DNA from 3 places in the Heyndrickxia sp. FW510-T9 genome. Region 1 is predicted to be linked to each of the others. Evidence: riboswitches for the same ligand, from Rfam matches in the RefSeq annotation. Region 1 holds a riboswitch; each other region holds the start of a gene.

Region 1 (7,751 bases):
AAGGGTTAACATACTTATTTATTGCACATGACTTATCGATGGTAAAACATATCAGTGATAGAATTGCTGTTATGTATTTAGGGCATATGGTGGAACTATCTGAAAGTGAAGAATTGTATGAAAATCCACTTCATCCTTATACCGAGGCACTTCTTTCCGCGATACCTTTACCTGACCCTAAATTAGAGCGTGCCCGTGAACGGATTATTCTTAAAGGGGATGTTCCTAATCCTATAAACCCTCCGAGCGGATGTAGGTTTCAGACAAGATGTCCGAAGGCAATGGATATTTGTTCACAAAAATCACCAGCATGGTTGGAGGTAAAACCAAGTCATTATGTAGCTTGCCATTTATACGAATAATTAGGAGAAGGAGGAACGAATATGTGTTTCTCCTTTTTTATTTTATATCAAATAGATTTAAGAAAAAATTTTGTTAAAAGCCTATTTTTATCGAACCATGTGACCTCGGTTATAAAAAATGAATACACATGAATAAGGATACATCATGATTTTTGTTGGGGGGATAACGATGAGGTATCTAGCAATAGGAGATGGTTTATGCGCTGGGATAGGAGCATCGTTTTTAGCACCAGGTTTTATCCATAGACATGCAAGAATGTCAGAAGAAGTGTTAAAGGAGAGAGTCCATGTAACAAGTATTGCTCGTACTACCTATCACTCCAATGACATATATAAACTTCTTGAGGAAACGAGAGTAACGAATGCAATAAAAGATAGCGATATTATTGTATTATCCGCTGGACATCAGGATTTTATTAATGCGAGGAAGAAGTTTGAAGAAACCGAAAGTGAAGATGAGTTTTTCAAGTCGCTAAAAACTTGCAAAAGTAATATTGATGATATCATCAAAAAAATTAAGGACATTAAATCAGAGAAGAACACTAAGTACATGCTGACAATCATAGGCTTGCATAATCCATATCATGATGATAAAGCTGCCGAAAAATGGGTTAAAACCTTTAATCGGCATATGGAATGTATGGCAGGGAAACCACATATATACACATTGAATATTAATAAGCATTTTAAAGGAAATGAAGGTAAGTGGTGTACAAGAGATTTACTTTTTCCAAATAATGAAGGACATCAAGAAATTGCAAGGAAAATGCATGAAATTGGGTACGAAGCTATCCAAGGCATGGTGCCAGCTAATGAATAATTGTTTTAGCTGATAGAATCGACAATGCCCATGTTCAATAATGAATAATGTAAGGATGTAGAAAAATTATTGAACTCCTTTTTAAGGAGGTGATACTTTATGTGTGGATGCGGCGGAGGATATGGCTACGGAGGATATCCTGGATATGGATATGGCGGTGGTTTTGGAGCTGGACGTGGATTCGCGTTAATCGTAGTATTGTTTATTCTTCTTGTAATCGTAGGTGCAGCTTATGTTTATTAGATAAAAAAATATCTTTCCCATCTAATATTGGGAAGGATATTTTTATGGAGAAATCAAACAGAAATCACCAATATCTACCATTTACCTCCGCGTTTGAATATAAAATAAGCTATCAGCCCTATACGATTGTCCATCTCAAAATATATAAATATCCATACACTAAAAGTGTAGGAATTTATTGGAGGTGACAATGAGTGAGTTACTATCATATGTGTCAAGGCGGAATTGGTAGACCCGTAGAAATTCGAACAAGAGATGGGAGAATTCACCGAGGGATTATTCATCGCGTAGATAATCGAATGGTTTATCTTAGACCTTTTCCAGGTGCAGGATATGGAGGATATGCTTATCCAAATTACGGTGGATATGGTTATGGATATCCTTATTGGGGAGGCTGGGGCTGGGGCTTCGGTGCAGGAATAGCATTAGGTGCTATAGGTGCTTTAGCCTTTTTACCTTTTCTCTTCTGGTAATAAATAAACGCAATGGAGCTCGCCCAAAAAAATGGGAGGGCTTCATTGGTATATTTTTATATGTAAGGTTCTTTTCTTATACTTTATTGCTCTTGTATACTTAAGCTCTAGATAACAATCGTATCTAGGTTAAAATGAATGAACTATAAAAAAAAGATGCCCCGAAGATACTCTAGATTAGTATTTATAACGATTTGCGAAAACCAAAAATTCATAAGAAAACAGCCATATGTATAGATATTGTACAATATCATTTTTTATGTATATGGAAGAAGTATCTTAAATACAGTCCAATCATCTGTCGAGTCGCATGTTAACAAACCACCATGCTTCTCTATAGTATTTTTGCAAACATATAATCCTAAGCCAGTCCCTGTTTTCTTCTGGGATACAAATGGTTCAAAAATATGCTCTATTAAGCTTTCGGGGATTTTAGGTCCATTATTGGCGATTTCTAAAGTTATAAATTGATCTTGTTCATCCAATCGTATTTGAATGATTGGGTGATTAATATTAAGTAGGACATCTATCGCATTAAAAATAATGTTGATAAGAACTTGTTTGATTTCATCATGATAGCCTTGGATACTGTAATTTTTTTTGTATACTTTTTGCACATCTACATTTACTTCTAATATTCGAGGATATAAAAATGATACTACTTGTTCTATTAAATCATTGAGCTGAACTGTTGTTTTTTCATTTTCGATAATTTCCTTTTTGGAAAGCATTAGAAATTGGGAGATACTAAACTTTAATTGTTCCAGTTCGTTATATATGATGTCCAAATAAGGAAGTCTTGGATAGTCTGCTTTTAATAATTGAACAAATCCGTGAATAGATGTTAGTGGGTTGCGAAATTCATGAACAAAACTAGACGTCATTTGTCCAAGAAGTGTTAGTCGATCTTGATGAGTGGTATTGATGTACTGGCTTTTTTCCCTAATAATCGTATCTTGCATTTCGGAATAATAGGATACCGTATAATATAGTAATTGATCGAATGTATAATTTATTTGGTCAATGGCAGGAAGCAGCTCGTTCCAAAGTGGATATTGGCAGTATAAATCTTTGAAAATAATCGCTCTGCCAATATTTACATTGAACACAAATTCACCAATATTAATATTTGCGATTCTTCTTTCCTCTGCAAGCTTTTTAGCCAATGGCTGCAAAAGATCATCAATTTGACTCTTACTTTTTGTGATCGATTGTACTACGATATCATACATAGTTCTTCCATTGAGAGGCATAGCTTCCTTAAATGGATCATTCTCATTTATGCGGTTTTCATTATTCCATATGGATAATAGTACATCTCGACGTCCTTCTAGAAAATCAGAAATAACATCCTTTAACGGAATCATTTTTGTCACCTCCAATGCATTAGTTTTAAAAAAGAAAATTTAATTTAAATATATCAAAATTATCAAAAACTTTCCAAACTTTTTATTAAACCTATTAGTTAAGTAGTAAATTGAATGTATTGTCAAAAAAATAATTTCGTAGTATAGTCATTATGACAATATGAATATTCCCACAAGGGGAGCCAATAATGGCTGAGAGTGAACGAATGAGTTCTGACCCTATGAACCTGTTAGATAATGCTAGCGCAGGGACTGTGGTTTGATGGAATGAAGCAATACAAGGACTTTCCTAAAAACCGTCCTGTATTGCTTTTTTTTATGAAGGCTCTTTTTTAAAGAATTGTTGCTTTTAATAATATTATAAACGTGGAAAGGAACGGTCCATTGTTTATTTTCAAAAACAACAAACTTTACGAAAACAGCCTTTATCAAAAACAATACAGAGGTTTATCTTTCCCAGTCCCTATTTAGGGAAATTCAGTTGAAAATTTATTATATAGGGAAATGGGGAGGAAAAAAGTGAATAGAAAGACGTTATTTCTTGTAGAAGTTGCAGTACTAGGTGCACTTGCCTATTTGTTAGACCTTGTTTCAGGTTTAATTTGTCAAGCAATTTGGCCAGAAGGTGGATCTATCACATTAGCGATGATTCCAGTTTTTATTATGGCTTTTAGATGGGGAGTAAAGGGCGGATTATTGACCGGATTTCTTTTAGGTCTACTACAATTCGTAGCGGGATTCCCGAAAATTTATACCGTAACTCAAGGTATCTTAGATTATTTTGTTGCGTTTACAGTAATTGGTTTTGCGGGTATATTTGCAAGCCAAGTCCGTAATGGATTAATCGATTCTAACAAAGTAAAGTGGATTACATTTTCTGTTATTGGGATATTTATTGGAAGCTTGCTTAGATTTGCCGTTCATTTTTATACGGGTATTGTCTTTTTCGGGAACTATGCACCAAAAGGACAGCCAGTAGGAATTTATTCCTTCCTTTATAATGGAGGTTATTTGCTCCCAAGCTTTATTCTAAGTGTTATATTAGTTATTTTTATTCTTATAATATCACCAAGACTTATTTTAAGAGGAATTAAAAAATAGAAGGAAAGGGTATCCCTTTCCTTCTATTTTTTAAAATAAAACTATTTACAAATAGATTGGGATCTAGCTCCAACCCCTATCAGCTAGCGTATTTCTCCGTCTCCTCCCTACGATAAGTCAACATCAGGTGAAATTGGTAATACTAATTTCACTCGGTGAAATTTGAAGTGCCAATTTCAATAGCTCGTGAACTACCTCTTTATGTTTCCTTTATCTCAGTCGAAGACTACGAAATCCGTACGCCGATGGGCAATGCGCTTCCTCTTTTAAATTTTTCGTTGATTTTTTTTTAGTTCCATAATATCCTTTAGCATAGAACAAGAGTTATATCATATTTGAAAATATTGGTATGGAGATTTATATTCCAAATGAAATAAAGAAAGCAGGGAACAACATGGAACGGTTACAGCAATTTTGGTCAGCTGTAAAACGGTTATGGAAAAAAGCACACATGAATCAAATAATGCTTTTGGCCCTATCACTTTTTGTGTTAGGTTTTTTAGGTTTCTTTACTTATTTTGCGAGTACGGTTAATGTGGGCTTATTGAAAAAAGGACTATCACAATCTACGGGTATTTATGATAAAGATGGTGATCTTGCTAGTAAAATTTCAGCTAATCGAACAGAAGGGGTCGCTATAAAACAAATGCCGGATAATTTGAAAAATGCCGTTGTTTCTATTGAGGACCATCGATTCTATGATCACGGTGGGTTCGATCTTCGAGGTATGACAAGCGCCTTTTTTAAAAACATTGCGGCTGGTGGTGTTACTGCTGGCGGAAGTACGATTACCCAACAGTTAACGAAGAATGCACTTCTTTCACCTCAAAGAACATATAGACGTAAAATTGAAGAGCTATTTTTAGCGATTAAAATTGAAAAGTATTATTCCAAAGATGAAATATTGGAAATGTATTTAAACCAAATTTATTTCGGGCATAGCGCTTATGGTGTTCAAAATGCAGCTAAAACGTATTTTGGAAAAGATGTACAAAATGTTGATTTGAGTGAGGCTGCTACATTAGCCGGAATCATCAATGCACCATCTGCATTGGATCCATACCATCATATGGACCGTGCAATACAACGTAGAAATGTTGTTTTGGGAGCTATGAAACAATATGGTTACATTACTAATGAGCAATACAAACAGGCAGTTGACGAGAAATTAGTTTTAAAAGATAGAGGAGGAGATCCTTTAAAAGGCAAATATCCTTATTATGTTGATGCAGTATTAAATGAAGCAACCAATCTTTACGGGTTGACACAAGATGATATTTTAACACGAGGATATCGCATATATACGGAAATGGATCAAAACATTCAATCCGGACTTGAGCATGTATACCAAAATGATTCGTTATTTCCAGCGGGACGAGGCGGAGATTTAGTACAAAGCGGAGGGATTTTACTGGATCCGAAATCGGGTGGAGTAAGAGCCCTTGTAGGGGGGAGAGGCCAGAAAGTATTCCGTGGCTTTAACCGTGCAACTCAGCTGCAAAGACAACCAGGGTCTACCATCAAGCCTTTAGTGGTGTATACCCCAGCATTAGAAGAAGGGTATACACCAAATTCCTCTTTGAAGGACGAGAAAATGACCTTCGGAGATTATGCTCCAAAAAATTATAATGGGCAGTATCTCGGAGAAGTTCCTATGTATAAAGCGGTTGAAAATTCTATCAATTTACCAGCGGTATGGCTCTTAAATGAAATAGGGATAAATAAAGGAATGGATGCCGCCAAACGTTTTGGGATTCCATTAACAAACGAAGATAGAAATTTAGGGTTGGCTCTTGGTGGGATGAATAAAGGTGTATCACCAATGCAAATGGCTGATGCATTTTCGGTTTTTGCTAATGGCGGAAAACGCTATGATGCCCATCTTATTACAAAGATTGTGGGACCTACTGGCAATATAATTGCCGAAAGAAAACCGAAGGAAACAAACGTTACAAGTAAAAAGGTCTCAGATGAAATGACTTCGATGTTACTAAATGTTGTGGAAACAGGAACCGGGAAAGGTGTAAACGTTCCTGGTTATACCATTGCCGGAAAAACTGGATCCACACAATCCACCTATAGCTCAAATGGTACAACAGATCAGTGGTTTGTAGGATATACCCCAAATCTTGTTAGTGCTGTATGGATTGGATATGATAAAACAGATTCACAGCATTATTTATATGGACTAAGCTCTCAAGGGGTTGTGCCAGTTTTCCAAGCTGTCATGCAAAACACATTGAAATACACGGAACCTGGTCAGTTTGACGTACAGTCCATAAATGCCAATCTTGCTGGTAAAAAGGATAGCCAATCTATCATTGAAAAGGCTGAGGAATTTGATAAAAAATTAAAAGAAAGCGCAAAAAAACTCAAAGAAAAGATAGACGAACATAAAAGTAAGTGGAAGGACCTAACAGATCAGTTCAAAAAGAAATGGAACGAAATTAGAGGACATTAATCATCAAAAGACTCCAAACTATGTTTGGGGTCTTTTATTATGTAAACATAAAGGGAACGAAAAACTGGTCGGGTCACATAAAGCAGGATTCGTGTCACATTCAAGTATTAAGAGGGCACATAGAAAAGCAATCAAGTCACATTAAATTAGATAGAGGGAGCGAAAAACCGTTCGAGGCACATAAAACAGAATATGGGTCACATTCATGTTGAAAACGGTCACATAAAATAGCAAACAGGTCACAATAAATTGAATGTAAGGAGCGAAAAACCGTTCGAGGCACAAAAAAACAGAATATGGGTCACATTCATGTAGAAAGCCGGCACATAAAATAGCAAACAGGTCACATTAAATTAAATAGAGGGAGCGAAAAACCGGCCAATGCCCATAACACGAAAATACGTCGCATCAACTCAGAAAGAGAGCGAATAAAAAACTAGCCATGTCAATAAATCGAACAAATAGCATTAAGGATAGGTTAAGATCAATTTCAGCCCTCAGACTGATATAAAACCATTCATAAGATCCTCTCGAAAAAATATTCTTCAAAATATAATTAGAGTAACTTAAACGAATGAGGTAAAAAAAATGAAAAAAATGATTGAATTATTTAAAAAACCTAGTTTCGCAAAGTTGTTTTTTGCAAATTTCACTTCGCAAATGGGATCTGTTATTGGAGTGACGGCCTTTACATTCTACTTGCTTAACCGTTTTTCTAACCAACCAGGATATGCATCAATTGCCGAAATGATGTATTCTTTGCCAACATTAGCTATCTTTTTCATTGTTGGTGTTGTTGCGGATCGTATGGATCGCCAAAAGGTTGCCTACTATTGTGATACAATCAGTATATTTCTTACAGTTGCATTATTTGGGGCTATTTATGTTGGATGGATGCCGCTAGTATTTGCAGTCCTCTTTTTA
Region 2 (7,751 bases), on a different contig from region 1:
GTGCCTACAGTTGGTTGGGAGTCTTTTTGTCCATCATCATGGCTATTGTAACGGGACTCCTTCTTGTTATATTCCGTTATCAAGTAGCGGGATTCTACTCAAATGAAACGGCTGTCATTAATTTAACGGCACACTTTTTGATTTTCGCATTGTTTTTCCAAATTTCAGATGCAGTCCAAGCTACTGCCCAGGCAGCTTTAAGAGGTTATAAAGACGTGAATCTATCGTTTATCATGACGCTTATTGCATATTGGTTCATTTGCTTGCCGGTAGGATACCTTTTAGCTAACTATACAAGTTTAGAAGCAAGGGGATTTTGGATCGGATTAACAATAGGATTGCTTGCTGCAGGCATTTGTTTATCCATCAGGCTTATTTATATCCAAAAAAAGAAGTTTGTTAGTTTTCAAAAAGAGCTAGTTTAAGAAAGTAGGAGGATACAATATGTTGAGTAAAGAACAATTAAGCGATATTAAACAACTTCAGCTTACATGTGAACAAGAAGAAAATATCCATTTAAAATTAAACTGGAAAATGCTCGAAAATCGTGATGCTAAGGAGTTAACAGATTTCTTTCAATATGAAGATGGAGAACTAGTAGGATTTCTTGGATTTTATGGGTTTGGTAGCAAAGTGGAGATTTGCGGAATGGTGCATCCAAACCACCGCCGCAAAGGAATTTTTACAAATCTATTAGGAAAAGCATTAGAAGAAATAAAAAAGGGAGAGACCGAAGTCGTTCTATTGAATGCTCCTGCTAATTCTCTTACGGCAAAGGACTTCTTACAAACAGTTCCTTGTAAATTATCTTTTTCAGAGCATCAAATGAAATGGTCAGAAATTAATTTAGGGGAAGAAGTGGAAGTTATTATTAGAAATTCTACACCAGAAGATTTAGAAACAGAAATTCAATTAGATGTAGAGTGCTTTGGCTTTAAAAAAGAAGACGCAGAGACATATAATAGGCGCATTAGAAAAGTAGAATCACAAAATTACTATGTAATTGAAAGCGATCAAAAAATAGTCGGTAAAATACGTGTTCAACAGTTGGATGGGGAAGCATGGATATATGGTTTCGCCGTTTTTCCTAAATACCAAGGTCAAGGGATTGGAAGAAGGGCATTGAAGAAAGTAATTCGTGAACAACATGCTTTAGGTTTTCCGATTTTTCTTGAAGTGGAAACGAAGAATGCAAATGCATTAAAATTATATCAATCATGTGGTTTTAAAGTCCTTGAGGCACAGGATTATTATCTATTAAATTAGATTATGGCTAAGAGGTTTTTTTAAGTATATTGAGAATATTATACAAATAGTAGGATTTATGGTTGTATGAAAAAAATCGTACTAACAAAATAATAAATATGTAAAGTCTTGAGATATATTAAGAGAAAATGAAGATCCATTATTAATTAGCTGAATATAAATGGAGAAATAAATACCCCCTTTATACAGAATAACTTCTGAAAAAAGGGGGATTACTTATTTTTATTGACAATTGAACTTTATCTAAACGAAAAAGCAATGATTATACACCTGTTTTTCTACGTTGATTATTCGCCTTTTTCGTTTGCTGGCTTTTCATTTTTTGTGTTTTTTGCAATGGATTACCAAGAGAATTATCATTTACTGTTTGTTTCTTTTTATTTGCGAGCTGCTGTTTCATTGCCTCTTGCAAGCTTATTTTTTTCTTAGGTTCTGAATGATTGTTTTCCGTCATGCTAGTACCTCCTTAACAGTATTTACAGTAAGTTTAGTATAATGTATTTTCTATCGAAGTGTAAGTGGTCATAGAAGGCAATAGTAAATAATTTGTACAATAGCAAAACAACAGATTCAAGTTACTGCTTTTTGGAGCAAAGGAAGCACGATGTTAAAAGTTGTGCCTTTGTTCAATTCACTTTCGACCATTATTCGCCCATGATGATTTTTTATAATTTTATAGCTGACCATTAAGCCTAGACCATTCCCGTTTACTTTTGAAGTATAAAAGGCTTCTCCAATTTTATCCACTTGTTCTTTGGACATCCCTATTCCATTATCTTGGATAGAAATCATTACGTCTTCTGCGCATATTGAACTTGTAATATTAATTTTACCCCCATTTGGTAATGCATCAATAGCGTTTTTGAGAAAATTTAAAAATACTTGTGTTAATTGATTGCGCTCACCGTATACAAAAATTTCTTTTTGCTGAAATGACTTCATAATTTCTACGTTTTTCATAGCCATTTCAGCAGTTAGTAAATGAACGACGGTTTCTATTGTTTCACTAAGATTGCATTCTTTAAATTGAACAGTATGTGGTTTTGCGAATACCATAAAATCGCTAACGATGAAATTAATCCGATCGATTTCCTCCAGAATAGTTTTAGAATAAAGAAATTTCTTTTCTTCTGAGAAACGATCAAGAATTTGTACAAAACCTCGAATAGTGGTCAGTGGATTACGAATTTCATGAGCTATGCCAGCCGCCAATTCGCCTACCAGTGATAATTTTTCCGTCTTTTGTAGCATTTCCTCGGTACTTTTTTGCTCCGTTATATCATGTTGAATAGCAATTTGTTGAAAGGTTTTCCCGTTACGGTCCTTAAAAGGAACAATCGTACAATCCACCCAATAAAAGCTGCCATCCTTTGCTTTATTTCGGATTTCTCCTTTCCATATGATGCCTTGTTTAATATGATCCCGAATTGTTTTATAAAAGTCATTTGGATGGAAACCGGAATTTAATAGGTTATGATGATTTTGACCAATCACTTCTTTCTCATTGTATCCAGTAATTTGACAAAACTTTTTATTAGCATATTTTATGTTATCTTTATTATCGGTAATGACAAGAATTGTAGCCTCTTTTAATGCATTTTTTACTTCATTTAGTTCACGGAGAGTTAAATTTTCTTCTGCAAGAGATGAAGCATATTTACGCAGTTCTTTTATTATATATGGCTTCATTCGATTGGAAAAAGTATTGGAAGTATATTGAATAAGCATATCTATTTTTTTGATAACTTGAATTAGAACATGTGGAGAAATGTTACTCGATTCTAGCTCCTCTTCTAAAAAATCCATAATTACCGACTTATAATAATGACTTGGAAAAAGGGATTGTTTTCGTAATTGTTTATAGAATAAATGAGTCTGTTCTAGGTGTAAATCAACCCACTCATTTAGTTTTGTAAATGAGGAATTTTCATCATGATACAAAGAATAGCCTAGACAGTGAAAGAAGCTATCTTGGATATTTGAGAGATGTTTAAGCATAGCAATTTTCTCATCATCTCTTTGTTTGTCCTGCAACTTATTCGCTAATAATATACAATTATCCATAATTTTTTGCCCAATTTGTTCCAATTCGGTACTCATAGCATCAACCACTTTCCACATAATCGTATATATACTATTAATTTTTGACAACATACCACAATATTCCTTCTTTTGGTATCAGGCACCAATAAAATTTCTTTACATATTTATGTTTGGGGACTATGATGATAAAAAAGAATATATAAGATGACTACTAGGGGTGCCCTGTGTTTGGGCTGAGAGAAAAACAGTAAGTTTTTTAACCCTTTGGACCTGATCTGGGTTATACCAGCGGAGGAAAGTAGTGGAGTTTTGATTCTTTTACTCTTACTAATGATGCCGGGTCCATATATGGATCTGGCTTTTTTGCATTTAACTAAAAGGAGGAGCAACAATGGATAAAATGATAATAAGTAACGCTTTACAGACGGTAAGAAAGGAAAATCCGCTTGTTCATAATATTACGAATGTGGTAGTGACAAATTTTACAGCCAATGGACTTTTGGCATTAGGTGCATCTCCTGTGATGGCCTATGCACCTGAAGAGGTGGCGGACATGGCAAAAATAGCCGGTGCGCTAGTTTTGAATATGGGAACATTAAATTCAGCGGCGGTGGAGTCGATGATTATTGCAGGGAAATCTGCTAATGCCAATGGAGTTCCAGTAATTTTTGATCCGGTTGGAGCGGGTGCAACACCGTATCGAACCGAGATGGCAAAACGCATCATTGGTGAAGTGAAAATATCTATTATAAGAGGGAATGCCGCTGAAATAGCAAATATTTCAGGAGTAGAGGCAGTTGTGAAAGGAGTAGATGCGGGGGAAATTCATGGAAACCGCATTGATCTTGCCATTTCTGCTGCTAGGAAACTGCAAACATTAATCACTGTAACTGGAAAAGAAGATATCGTCACGGATGGCCAGTCTACATATATTATTCGAAACGGAAATTTTATTTTAACGAAAGTGACAGGAACAGGCTGTTTACTAACATCTGTCATTGGTGCATTTGCTGCAATCGAAAAGGACTTAATCATTGCAGCGGTATCTGCAGTATCAACTTATGGAATTGCTGCTGAATTGGCAGCAGACAAAACAACTGAAAAAGGTCCCGGCAGTTTTCAAATCGAATTTCTTAACCAACTTTCACTTGTTTCCGAACAAGACATTATCGAAAAGACTTCAGTGGAAAAAAGATAAGGGAAGGTGCAATAGATGAGAAAAGCATTAACAATAGCAGGTTCAGATAGTGGCGGAGGGGCAGGCATACAGGCCGATATAAAAACCTTTCAAGAGCTTGGTGTATATGGGATGTCGGCAATTACAGCTTTGACGGCTCAAAATACATTAGATGTTCAAGCGGTATTTCCTATATCTACCGAAGCAGTAGTGGAGCAAATTAAATCGGTAGCCGCTGATATCGGAGTAGATGCATTGAAAACAGGAATGTTGTTTAATGCCGAAATAATCCGAGCAGTTTCTGAGCAAATTGCCATAAACAATTGGAGAAATATTGTCGTTGACCCTGTGATGATTGCAAAAGGAGGAGCCTCATTATTGCAACAGGAAGCAGTATCGGCTTTAAAACAAATGCTTATCCCGCTTTCATTGATTATCACTCCGAATATTCCAGAAGCGGAAGTCATCATCGGCATGGAAATTAAAACAACAAAAGATAAAGAAGAAGCGGCAAAAAGATTCATAGAATTAGGCGTAAAAAATGTTGTCATTAAAGGCGGACATGACACGGATCCATTAGAGACAGTAGATCTTTTTTACGATGGTAGTGAATTTACTTATTTAAAATCAAAAAGAATTAATACGGAAAATACTCATGGAACGGGTTGTACGTTTTCGGCAGTTATTACTGCGGAACTTGCTAAAGGCAAAAAGGTGTATGAGGCGGTTGCAACAGCAAAGGATTTTATCCAAGCTGCAATTGAAGAAAATTTCCCACTAGGGAACGGACACGGCCCAACGAATCATTGGGCGTATAAAAAAAGGAGTAGTTTGATTAAATGACAAGAATCAATACAGATAGGTTAAGAGATATATTAAAACTATATTTTATTATGGGCAGTCCCAATTGCAATAAAAGTCCTGTAAGTGTACTTAAGGAAGCCATTGCTGGAGGGATTACCTTATTTCAATTTCGCGAAAAAGGTCACGATGCTTTAACAGGTGACGAAAAATTTATGCTTGCAAAAGAACTTCAAGCAATTTGCAAAGAACATGAGATCCCATTCATTGTGAATGATGATATTGATTTAGCGATTTCCTTACAGGCGGACGGGGTACATATTGGCCAAGAAGATGAACCTGTAGAGAACGTTCGCAACAAGATTGGGGATATGATTCTAGGTGTATCCGTTCATACGATGGAAGAAGCAGTGTTGGCGCTAGAGGCAGGTGCAGATTATTTTGGAGTAGGACCGATTTTTCCTACTAAAACAAAGGAAGATGCGAAAGCAGTTCAAGGAACAGGGCATATTCAACACTTCCGAAAGAAGGGTATTACGATTCCTATGGTAGGAATCGGCGGTATTACAGTGGAAAATGCGAATTCGGTTATAATGGCTGGTGCGGATGGGGTATCTGTCATCACCGCAATCAGTCAGGCTTCCGACATTACGCAAGCGGCGCAAAGCTTGTGGCAACAAGTTAAATAGCACGGAACAAGAGAGCGGGTATCCCTGCTCTCGTTTTTGCTATAATGAAGAAAAAATAGTTTATGAATGGAGGAGATACCCATGGAGTACAAATATACTATTTGCTTTATTAAAAAAGGAGAGCACATTCTTATGCTCAACCGTGTGAAATCACCGTGGATGGGGGTATGGAACGGTGTCGGCGGAAAGATTGAAAAAGGGGAAGAACCGAAAGAAAGTGTACTAAGAGAAATAATGGAAGAAACAGGTGTTCAATTGAATGATGTGGAATACAAAGGGGTCGTTACTTGGAATGTGGATGGCGTGAGATTCGGAGGAATGCATGCATTCTTGGCGGAAATCCCAGAAACGTTTGAATACCGCACACCGATTTCTACGGATGAAGGGATCTTAGAGTGGAAGGAAGTTTCATGGATTCTTAACCCTGATAATCAAGGAATAGCAAATTTGAAGTATTTTTTGCCGCAAATGCTAGAGGAATCAAATACATATAATCATAGATTTGTTTATGAAAATGGGAATGTTGTGGAGTATTCAGCAGAAATTTTAGAGGAAATAGCACATGTTGTGAGTTGAAATTTAATACCAAATTATGTGACACTGCTCTGTGAATATTGGCAAATATACATTCACTGCAAAGTTATTCAGAATTTGTAAGCATCTTCAAGTAGATCGACTAACAATTAATTTTTCACACAGAAAAAAGCGGAGACCTACTCCGCTTCTATAATTTTTTTGGCAGTATTTTTCCCATTTACAATACAGTCAGCAAGTCCAACACCATAATAGGAGCAGCCTGCAAGAATCACATTAGGGTATTCAGTCGCTAACGTATCATTTAAAGCTTCAATGGTATTTCGATGGGTTATATGGTATTTCGGCATTTTATCCTGCCATTTGGTAACCTCGACACTAATTGGTTTTCCTGTAATCCCAAGGCTTTTTTCCACGTCTTGTAATGCCACTTGAACTAAATCTTCTTCGCTGAGACTGCTTAAGTGCTCAAACACTTCTGGATTCGTATTTTTATAAAATAGTCTTAACAAAAGATGGTGATTCTTAGAAGTGTGTTCCCACTTCCTGCTTGTCCATGTGCATGCATTGCACGTTAAATCACTGTTTTCCGGCACGATAAAACCTGTCCCGTCAGCAGGGAGCTTTTCATCGGGAATATCAAATCCTACATAAACACTTATAAGGGAAGAACTTATTAGCTCATTAAAAATAGGATTTAACTCCTCATTTTTTAAAAGGGACTGCGCTACTGAATGCGGAGTACATAGTACCACATAATCAGCTTCGATTTTTCCGTGATTTGGGATCTCAATAGAGTATTGATCTTTAATCTTCACTACCGAAGTAGCTTGTGCACCTTTCAAGATTTCTACATCTGTTAATGCCGCTTCAAGTTGATCAATTAATGTAGATAACCCATTTTTAAAGGATACGAACTTTTTATTATCCGCTGATTGGAATTTTGACTTATTTGCGGACAGTCCGCGGATAATGCTGCCGTATTCATTTTTATAATCAAGCAGATATGGTAATGTAGTCGCAAGTGTTAATTCATTTAATTTTCCTGAATACACTCCAGACAATACTGGTGCAATTTGATTATCGACGATTTCTTTTCCAAGAAAGCTTTCCAGAAACAATCCGATCGAGCTATCTTTTGTAAAGGAAGTATTTTCTGTAGTAAAATCCTTCAATGCCTCGTTTTTGCCTTCCTCTGATATTAGTTCGCTGCTGAACAAGGCTTCCTTACTCATTGGAAT
Region 3 (7,751 bases), on a different contig from region 1:
TGGTCTAGAATTTCAAATATGTCCTTCGCTTTACCTTTTCTCAATGAATGGACAAGTGTAGAAGACAAATATAGAAAGAGCATGGTGCATCCAAAGACAGTAAAGCTGACAATTTGCCACGCATTTCCATAGATAGCGGAAAAGCAAACTAGTAGAACAAGACCAGCTATACTTAAAACGGCACCTATTCCATGGGTAATGGAATTTGCAATTTCCTCTCCTTTTGAGAATGTATGAGTAGCTGCCATTTCACCAATTCCTTTCTGTTTCTTTTTATTGTACCTTACATTTTAAATTTTAGTATTTTTACTATAACAAACAAATTAATAAATTTCCTTTATTAATTATTTGTATTTTCTATTTATTCGAACATTCATCTGTGTTAAGATAATTATATGTATTTTAGATGGTAAGGGGATGGTATGAGGATGGCAGAAATAACAGAAAAGATTACTATTAATATGAATGTTGTAGATTTAGGAAAAGTAGATTTATTAGTGGAACAAGGATTTTTTTCAAATCGCACTGATTTTATTAAGACCTCTGTTCGAAATCAGTTATCAACATATTCAAAAGAGGTTGAATCGGTTATTACAAGTAAATCTTATGTTCTCGGAATAAGCCGATACGATAAAAATACGCTTACACGATTATTTGCAGAAAACAAAATGTTGGACCTCAAAGTGATTGGAATGCTTGTTTTAGATGATGATATTGATGTAGATTTAGCGAAAAAGACGATTAAATCCATTAAGATTTCCGGTGTTTTTAAGGGGAAACCTGAATTAAAAAAACTTTACAATATATAAGTTTAAAGACCTCGAGATGAGGTCTTTTCTGCTTAAAAATGCATTATTAGCATGCAACCTAAAAAGGAAGTCCGACAATAAACATAATTAATCCATATTAACATATGCTTTCTTCACATCTATTTTCTGTTTCAACATGCCTTTATCGTATAACCAATTCGAGATGTTAGTCCATACAGATTGTTCCTGATATCCGAAGCTCTCCGTCTTACTGTTCATTATAGGTAAGAGGATATTTAGACTTTTCGTTTCTACCTGATGATCAAGTGGAAATGTTGAATCCTCATGTTTATAAAGTGTCTTTAATGCAGCACTTGGATCTTTCGTTACATCTGCTTGACCTTTTGCGACTGCCTTCCAAAATTTTTTGATTGTGGATTTCTTTTTGGTCCAGTCTTTTTCACTCGTAATTAAAATCAATTCGTAGTAATTAGGCACACCATAATCAGCGGGATTAAAAGCATTGACTGGATGACCTTCTTTCTCAAGAAGGATTTTCTCATGATTAATATATCCTCCGTCAATTCCAACCACTTTTTTTGTTGTTATAGCTGGAATAAGATCAAATCCAACATCTGTTGTCTTTACTTTATCTGGATTTCCACCATCATATTTTACCATTGTTTGTAAAACAGCCTGTTCGAACTCCAAGGAAGAGTACCCAATATTTTTTCCCTCTAATTCTTTTGGTCTCGTAATTCCGCTTTCTTTCGGCACCATTAAATAATTCAATGGTTGCCTAACAAGTGCTGCTATAGAAATTACAGGAATTCCTTCTGCTCTTGCCATTACAACCTGTGGCTGATAGCTTATCGCTAAGTCTACCTTGTCAGCGGCAACAAGCTTCAATGGATCAGTAGTTTCGGAAGGCATTTTGATATCAACATCTAAGCCCTCTTTTGCAAAATAGCCTTTTGCTTCTGCTGTATAAATAGCTGAATGCACCGCATTTGGATACCAATCCAACATAATGCTAATTTTTTGTAAACCGTCTTTTGTATTTGCTCCATGACCTTGTGTGCATCCTCCAAGCAAAACAAGGGCACATATTATCAGTAATTTTAAACATATTTTCATTAATATCACCTATTTCCTATTCCAAGATAATATTTTTCGCTCTATTAAACTCATAATGATAAACAGTACCATTCCAAGTATGGAAAGAATGGTTACCGCTGCAAAAACCCCTTCTGCATTTAAATTCCCGGACATTCTTCGGCTGTAATATCCTAATCCTTCACTTGCACCAAGCCATTCTCCAATCGTCGCACCAACAACCGCAAAAACAACTGCCAGCTTCATACCGGAAAATAAATAAGGCAAAGCGAATGGAACTTCGATCTTCACAAATCGCTGCCATCTAGTTGCACCCATTGTTTGTAGTAAATCGCTGTATTCCCTGTTCACTTGCTTTAACCCATCATAAAAATTTAATACGATTGGAAAAAAACAAATTAAAATAGTTACCGCCACCTTGCTCCAAAGGCTATAGCCAAACCAAAGAATAAAAATTGGAGAAAGAGCGATAATAGGAATCGTTTGTGAGATAAGGACAATCGGATACATTACTTTCTCAATTGGCTTTGAAAAATACATGGTCACGGCTATTCCAATACCTCCAATAAGTGCAAGAAAAAAACCTATTAAAACTTCTCTTAGTGTTGCTCCTAAATGAACGACAAATAATTCATGTGGGTAATGTATCATCATTTGCACAATCGATATAGGTGTTGGAATGATAAACGAGGGGATTCTACCTGAATGTACGAGATACTGCCAAATCAACAAACAAAGAATGGAAACGATGATAAATAAACCGTATTGTTGTCTAAAACGTTTAAACCAGTCCATCTGTAATCCTTCTCTCTAGTTCTTGACGATATTCAACCATTTCTGTTGTATAAATCATCTCTGCTTCTCTCGGTCTAGGTAAATCTACTTTGAATTCCTCCACTCCTTGTTGTGGATGAAGAATAAGAATTCTATCACTTAAAAGAATCGCTTCTTCTAAGTCGTGTGTAATAAAAAGAATCGTTTTGTCGAGTTCTTGCCAAATAGAAAGCAGCCATTTTTGCATATCCCGCTTTGTAAAAGCATCCAGCGCTCCGAATGGTTCGTCTAATAACAGTACTTCTGACCCTGTCAAAATGGTACGCAAAAAAGCGATACGTTGCTTCATTCCGCCAGAAAGCTGTTTAGGTAACGCATTTTCCCATTCTGTAAGTCCCGTTTTCTGAAGCCAGTCTCTTACTTCTTCCTTTGTATAAGAATTTCCCTTTCGAATTTCTGAACACAGCATTAAATTTTCTAATACAGTCCTCCACGGAAGAAGTAAATCTTGCTGTGGCATATATCCGGAGCTTCCAGGAGTCGGAATCACTCCATTTATCAAAATTTGTCCCATCTCCGGTTGAAGCAGGCCGGCGATTAGTTTTAAGATAGTGCTTTTGCCTGAACCGCTTTTTCCTATTAAACTAACAAACTCTCCTTTTGATACCGTTAAAGAAAAATTGCTAATGATTGGATTATGTTCATAGGTAAAAGAAACCTTATCCAATTGAAGTGTCATTTTACTGTTTCCCTTCTTGAAAAGCTCTTTTTTCCATCTACCTAGAATGAATATGTATAAGAAAGGATTCTTCTATAACGGCCAATCTTGACCGTTATAAAGCATCTCCCAAAATAAATATTCATATTTTGATGTAGTTTGAAAATGATTTTCCAGTACAGCTAGTTCCTCCTCTGATTTCCCTAAAGTTATTTCGTCTAATAACTCGATTAACCAAAGGGCAATGGAACCGAATTGATCGGAGGAATATGTTTCAATCCAAGTTTTATACGGATTATGTTCCAACCCAGATCCATATTGTTTTTTTAGATGCTTTCCTATTTCCCAATAATCCCACGCACAAGGCAGCAAACATGAAATTAACTCCGCAAGCGTTCCATTTTGGGCAACACTAGACATATAACTCGTATACGCTAAATTGTTTGGAGTCGGTTTTGTTTGCTCCAGTTCTTCCACTGTAACGCCAAACTGACTAGCATATTCCCGATGTACATTCATTTCAAAATGTAGAATGTTATGTAATAGGTGAGAGAACTTTGTCATTGATACAAGATCATTTGCTTTTTGAACACCAATGGCATAGAGCTTTGCATATTGGATCAAATATACATAATCTTGTTTCATATATTCTTTAAACAATTCTTTTGAAAGTGTCCCACTCCCTATTCCTTGTACAAACGGATGCTGGTGATTTTGATTCCAGATTGGTTGAACATTATGAAATAACCTTTCGGAAAAAGTCATTTTTCATCGCTCCTTCCTGTGAATTAAAGCTCACGATTGAAAATGCTATATTTGCGAATAAATCCTTGAAGTGCTTGATTCTTCAGCAACACCTTTAAAACAATTATTCCAATAACCGCACCTCCAAAAGAACTAACGATAAATGCCGGGATAAATCCAAAAACAGCTACCTTTTGACCAAGGATAAGTGTGGCTAGCGGATAGCAACAAATAGCACCAATAATACCAGTCCCTACTACTTCACCAGCAAATGCCCACAAAAGCTTTTTCGTTTTCATGAACAAAATTCCGGATAAGAAGGCACCAATCATACTTCCTGGAAAAGCGAAAATCGAACCTGTCCCCGCCATGTTCCGAATTAGGGATACAATAAATGCCTGTGCAACAGAATACATCGGTCCTAAGAGAACTGCCGTTAAAACATTTGCCATGTGCTGAATAGGAAATATCTTTGCAAAACCAACTGGAATATACACCATATTGCTAGTTAATGTGGTGATGGCAATGATCACACAAGTTAATGTCATTTTTTTTACCTTACTCATAATAAAGAACTCCTCCATTTTGCTTATTAAAATTTAAAAACATTTTTAACGTCTTATGCGTACACGTTCACATGTATTCATAAGGCTATAAATCAACAATAATCACTAATATGGGAAAAAAAACCGCTTTCTAATAAGAAAGCGGTTTTAATCTAAGTTGTATAAACCAACATCAATCGACCGCTTCCCTACGCCAGTACTATCTGGATCAGGTCCAAAGGGTTTCAATCCAACGATTTCTCTCAGCCACTCGGCTCCCCTAGCAAATATTAATATTTAATTGGAATGCGCAAAAAACCCGCCCTTTTTCACGCAAGGACGGGTTGCATTTACAATGATAAAAAGAATGTTATCGTTATAAAATCATGCACTTCCTTACGCCAGCACTAACTGGATCAAGTTCAAAGGGTCCAGATCATATCCGTCTCAGTCTATTCAGACTCCCCTAGTGATCAAATATTCATTTATATACATATAGTAGCACATATTTTAGAAAAGAAAAGAACAAATTTTATTATATTAGTAAAATAACCATGGGTGATAAGGTGATCATCAATCTTTTAGATCTTTCTTTCATAAATTTAGTTGAAATTTGAGTAGTTTGTTTCCGTAATTCTACTTCTTTCATGATAACACTCCTTTCATATTTTTTATATTCATTCAAATTTGTTGGTTTAATGCAACTTATTAGTTTATAATATCCAAAATCCAACATATTGTTCACGAAATTTGCAATATTATTTCCTCAATTATTTGCATTGTACCAACTTCATTTTGCAAAGGTTAAGCACCATAAGAAAACTAGCTAAGTTCATTGCTCTATTCATTACTATAAAAACAAAAAAAGCCAGTTTCGCTTAGAAACTAGCTTGGTTCATTATGTAAGGAGCCGCCTTTGCCGTAATTTAATGATAAGAAAGTTTTAAACCACCACTCCTCAAAGTGGGTGTTCTCAGAAACGTTTCTGCGTGTCCTCCATGTCGTATAGACAAAGGCCTGTCATTCCCGTTCCGATATTAAACTCCCTGTTACAGCTCAAAGGTTAAAACTTTATTATGATTACGTACAACGCAGCTTGTGTTATTATATTACTCCCCTTTTGATAAAAAATCAAATGAAAGGTTTTCCACTCAATTTTTAATAATGAATCGGAAGTCTTTGAACTTGCTGAAACCCTTGTGTCTTTTTAAGGATATAAAGTTTGTACGTAGATTTCCGCTCTAGGCACTTGCTTCTGCGGGAAGGGATGGAGCTCCTCGACGTTACCGCCTGTGGGGTCTCCCACTTCCCTCTTTTTCCTGCAGGACCTCAGATTGTTAAAGTTAAATTACGCTAAAAAAGCAAAAACTTTACGAAGACAGCCAAATAAAAAATGAGCTTGAGATAATCTAGCTCATTTTGATATCCGATTAATTTTTCGTAACGTTGAATTTTATATATTGCTGTATTTATCAACCGTAATTATAAAGCAGTCATGTTAGCGAAGTCCCTTTTAAATTCACAATAACTATCCTAAAGACAATTATTTTTGTAAGAATTAAATTTAAGAAAATAATGCGTTTATTCACGAAAATGAACGAGGAAAGTGTCACGATTCGGGGATTTATGTCTCTTCGTTTACTTAATTGGATAGTAATTTTCCTCTTAATCTTGACATTTCCTTATCCATTAAGAAAGAAGTTTTAGCAAGCTCTATGAGCTGATTTTTAGCTTCTTCAGGTATAGTCTCGCCTTGATATTTATAGTTTAGTTTATGTTCCGTGGATGCCCAAAAATCCATAGCGGATGTACGAATTTGTAATTCTGCAGGAACCCATAATATTTCTTTGGACAGGATGACTTGAGTTTCTACAATCAGGTGCAGACTTTTATATCCACTCATTTTTGGGTCCTGAATATAATCCTTTACGCGTATCACTCGAATGTCTTCACGTTGCTCAATATGCTCCTTTAGCATATACACGTCTTCAATAAAACTTGTTACAATTCTAACACCCGCAATATCTCTTATTTCATTCCTTACCGCTTCTTGTGTTAAGTGAATTTCTTTTTTTTGAATTTTCTCCACCAAAGATTTTATTGTTTTCATACGTGTTTTCATATGTTCAATAGGGGAATAGCCATGTTGTGTTTTCCACTCTAAGTCAATAATCTTGAAATCACTTTCTAATTCGTGTAATACCATTTGGTATGGCAGAAAGAATCCTCTCCAATTGTCTATTACTTTTTGAATAACCTCGATCTTTATCTTTTCTTTCAGCATGTCCACAACCCTCCAGTTATTATTCTAATATCATAACACAGATGATTCGAAGTAAAAAAATGTTCGGATAGAAGATTTTTTACTTTTTCTTGTTATTTAGATCCTACGTCTGAAACCCCCAAACCATTGTATCTAAAGGCTCTTTTCGCATGTTGATTTCCGCTCTAGGCACTTGCTTTCCGCGGGGAGGGATGACCCTCCTCGGCGTTACCGCTTGTGAGATCTCCCACTTCCCTCTTTTTCCCGCAGGAGTCAAGTGCCCTCTGCTACAATCAATTCAGAATGTTAGAGTTAAATTACACTAAAAAAGCAACAAACTTTACGAAAACAGCCTTATCAATAGACAATTTCACCTATTCAAAAGATACATTTCCATCAATAAATAATAATAGATTAGCAACTTCCATATAGAAAATTCAACCGATACAAATAATAAAATGGCTTGGAATTACTCCAAACCATTTTATCGTGAATTGCATTAATATTTTAATCGTCTAAATAGGTTATTTTTTTACATCTTATAAGTAAACATAAAATTTTCAGAAGGTACTTTTTTCACACACGATGGGAAGAAACTTGAAGCTTCCTCTTTGATATCATAGCTAAACGTATCGAGAATAATACGGCAATAATAGCAAAAATAGCGATCATCCCTATTACACCAATCCAGCCGAAATTACTATAAAAGCTTCCGCTAAGGGTTCCACCTATACTTGAACCAGTATAGTAAAAGAACAAATAAAGTGCGGATGCCTGTGCTTTGTCATGTGATGCAAGTTTTCCAACCCAGCCGCTTGCAATGGAATGACCGGCAAAAAATC

Evidence for each region. A riboswitch is a leader RNA that binds a small molecule or an ion and turns the genes downstream of it on or off. The one in region 1 is predicted to bind thiamine pyrophosphate.
Region 2: it holds a riboswitch for thiamine pyrophosphate, as region 1 does, so the genes downstream of both, thiM (hydroxyethylthiazole kinase) here and thiT (energy-coupled thiamine transporter ThiT) in region 1, are expected to answer to the same signal.
Region 3: it holds a riboswitch for thiamine pyrophosphate, as region 1 does, so the genes downstream of both, thiW (energy coupling factor transporter S component ThiW) here and thiT (energy-coupled thiamine transporter ThiT) in region 1, are expected to answer to the same signal.

What each region holds. Positions count from the first base shown of each region.
Region 1 is NZ_JBYSWK010000025.1:26,161-33,911, reverse strand. It holds gene AC3WJF_RS13690 (ABC transporter ATP-binding protein) at 1-362, shown strand, start outside; gene AC3WJF_RS13685 (GDSL-type esterase/lipase family protein) at 532-1,182, shown strand; gene AC3WJF_RS13680 (YjcZ family sporulation protein) at 1,282-1,425, shown strand; gene AC3WJF_RS13675 (hypothetical protein) at 1,620-1,898, shown strand; gene AC3WJF_RS13670 (histidine kinase N-terminal domain-containing protein) at 2,156-3,265, opposite strand; TPP riboswitch at 3,431-3,535, shown strand; gene thiT (energy-coupled thiamine transporter ThiT) at 3,785-4,366, shown strand; gene AC3WJF_RS13660 (transglycosylase domain-containing protein) at 4,761-6,827, shown strand; gene AC3WJF_RS13655 (MFS transporter) at 7,416-7,751, shown strand, end outside.
Region 2 is NZ_JBYSWK010000061.1:5,489-13,239, forward strand. It holds gene AC3WJF_RS20370 (MATE family efflux transporter) at 1-425, shown strand, start outside; gene AC3WJF_RS20375 (GNAT family N-acetyltransferase) at 445-1,266, shown strand; gene AC3WJF_RS20380 (hypothetical protein) at 1,529-1,720, opposite strand; gene AC3WJF_RS20385 (ATP-binding protein) at 1,837-3,420, opposite strand; TPP riboswitch at 3,513-3,623, shown strand; gene thiM (hydroxyethylthiazole kinase) at 3,701-4,507, shown strand; gene thiD (bifunctional hydroxymethylpyrimidine kinase/phosphomethylpyrimidine kinase) at 4,523-5,329, shown strand; gene thiE (thiamine phosphate synthase) at 5,326-5,976, shown strand; gene AC3WJF_RS20405 (NUDIX hydrolase) at 6,058-6,552, shown strand; gene AC3WJF_RS20410 (protoporphyrinogen oxidase) at 6,690-7,751, opposite strand, start outside.
Region 3 is NZ_JBYSWK010000047.1:2,101-9,851, reverse strand. It holds gene trhA (PAQR family membrane homeostasis protein TrhA) at 1-248, opposite strand, end outside; gene AC3WJF_RS18440 (CopG family transcriptional regulator) at 429-809, shown strand; gene AC3WJF_RS18435 (ABC transporter substrate-binding protein) at 897-1,886, opposite strand; gene AC3WJF_RS18430 (ABC transporter permease) at 1,896-2,660, opposite strand; gene AC3WJF_RS18425 (ABC transporter ATP-binding protein) at 2,647-3,378, opposite strand; gene tenA (thiaminase II) at 3,451-4,122, opposite strand; gene thiW (energy coupling factor transporter S component ThiW) at 4,146-4,667, opposite strand; TPP riboswitch at 4,836-4,938, opposite strand; TPP riboswitch at 5,023-5,124, opposite strand; RNA gene ssrS (6S RNA) at 5,550-5,747, opposite strand; gene AC3WJF_RS18405 (GTP pyrophosphokinase) at 6,289-6,930, opposite strand; gene AC3WJF_RS18400 (MFS transporter) at 7,486-7,751, opposite strand, start outside.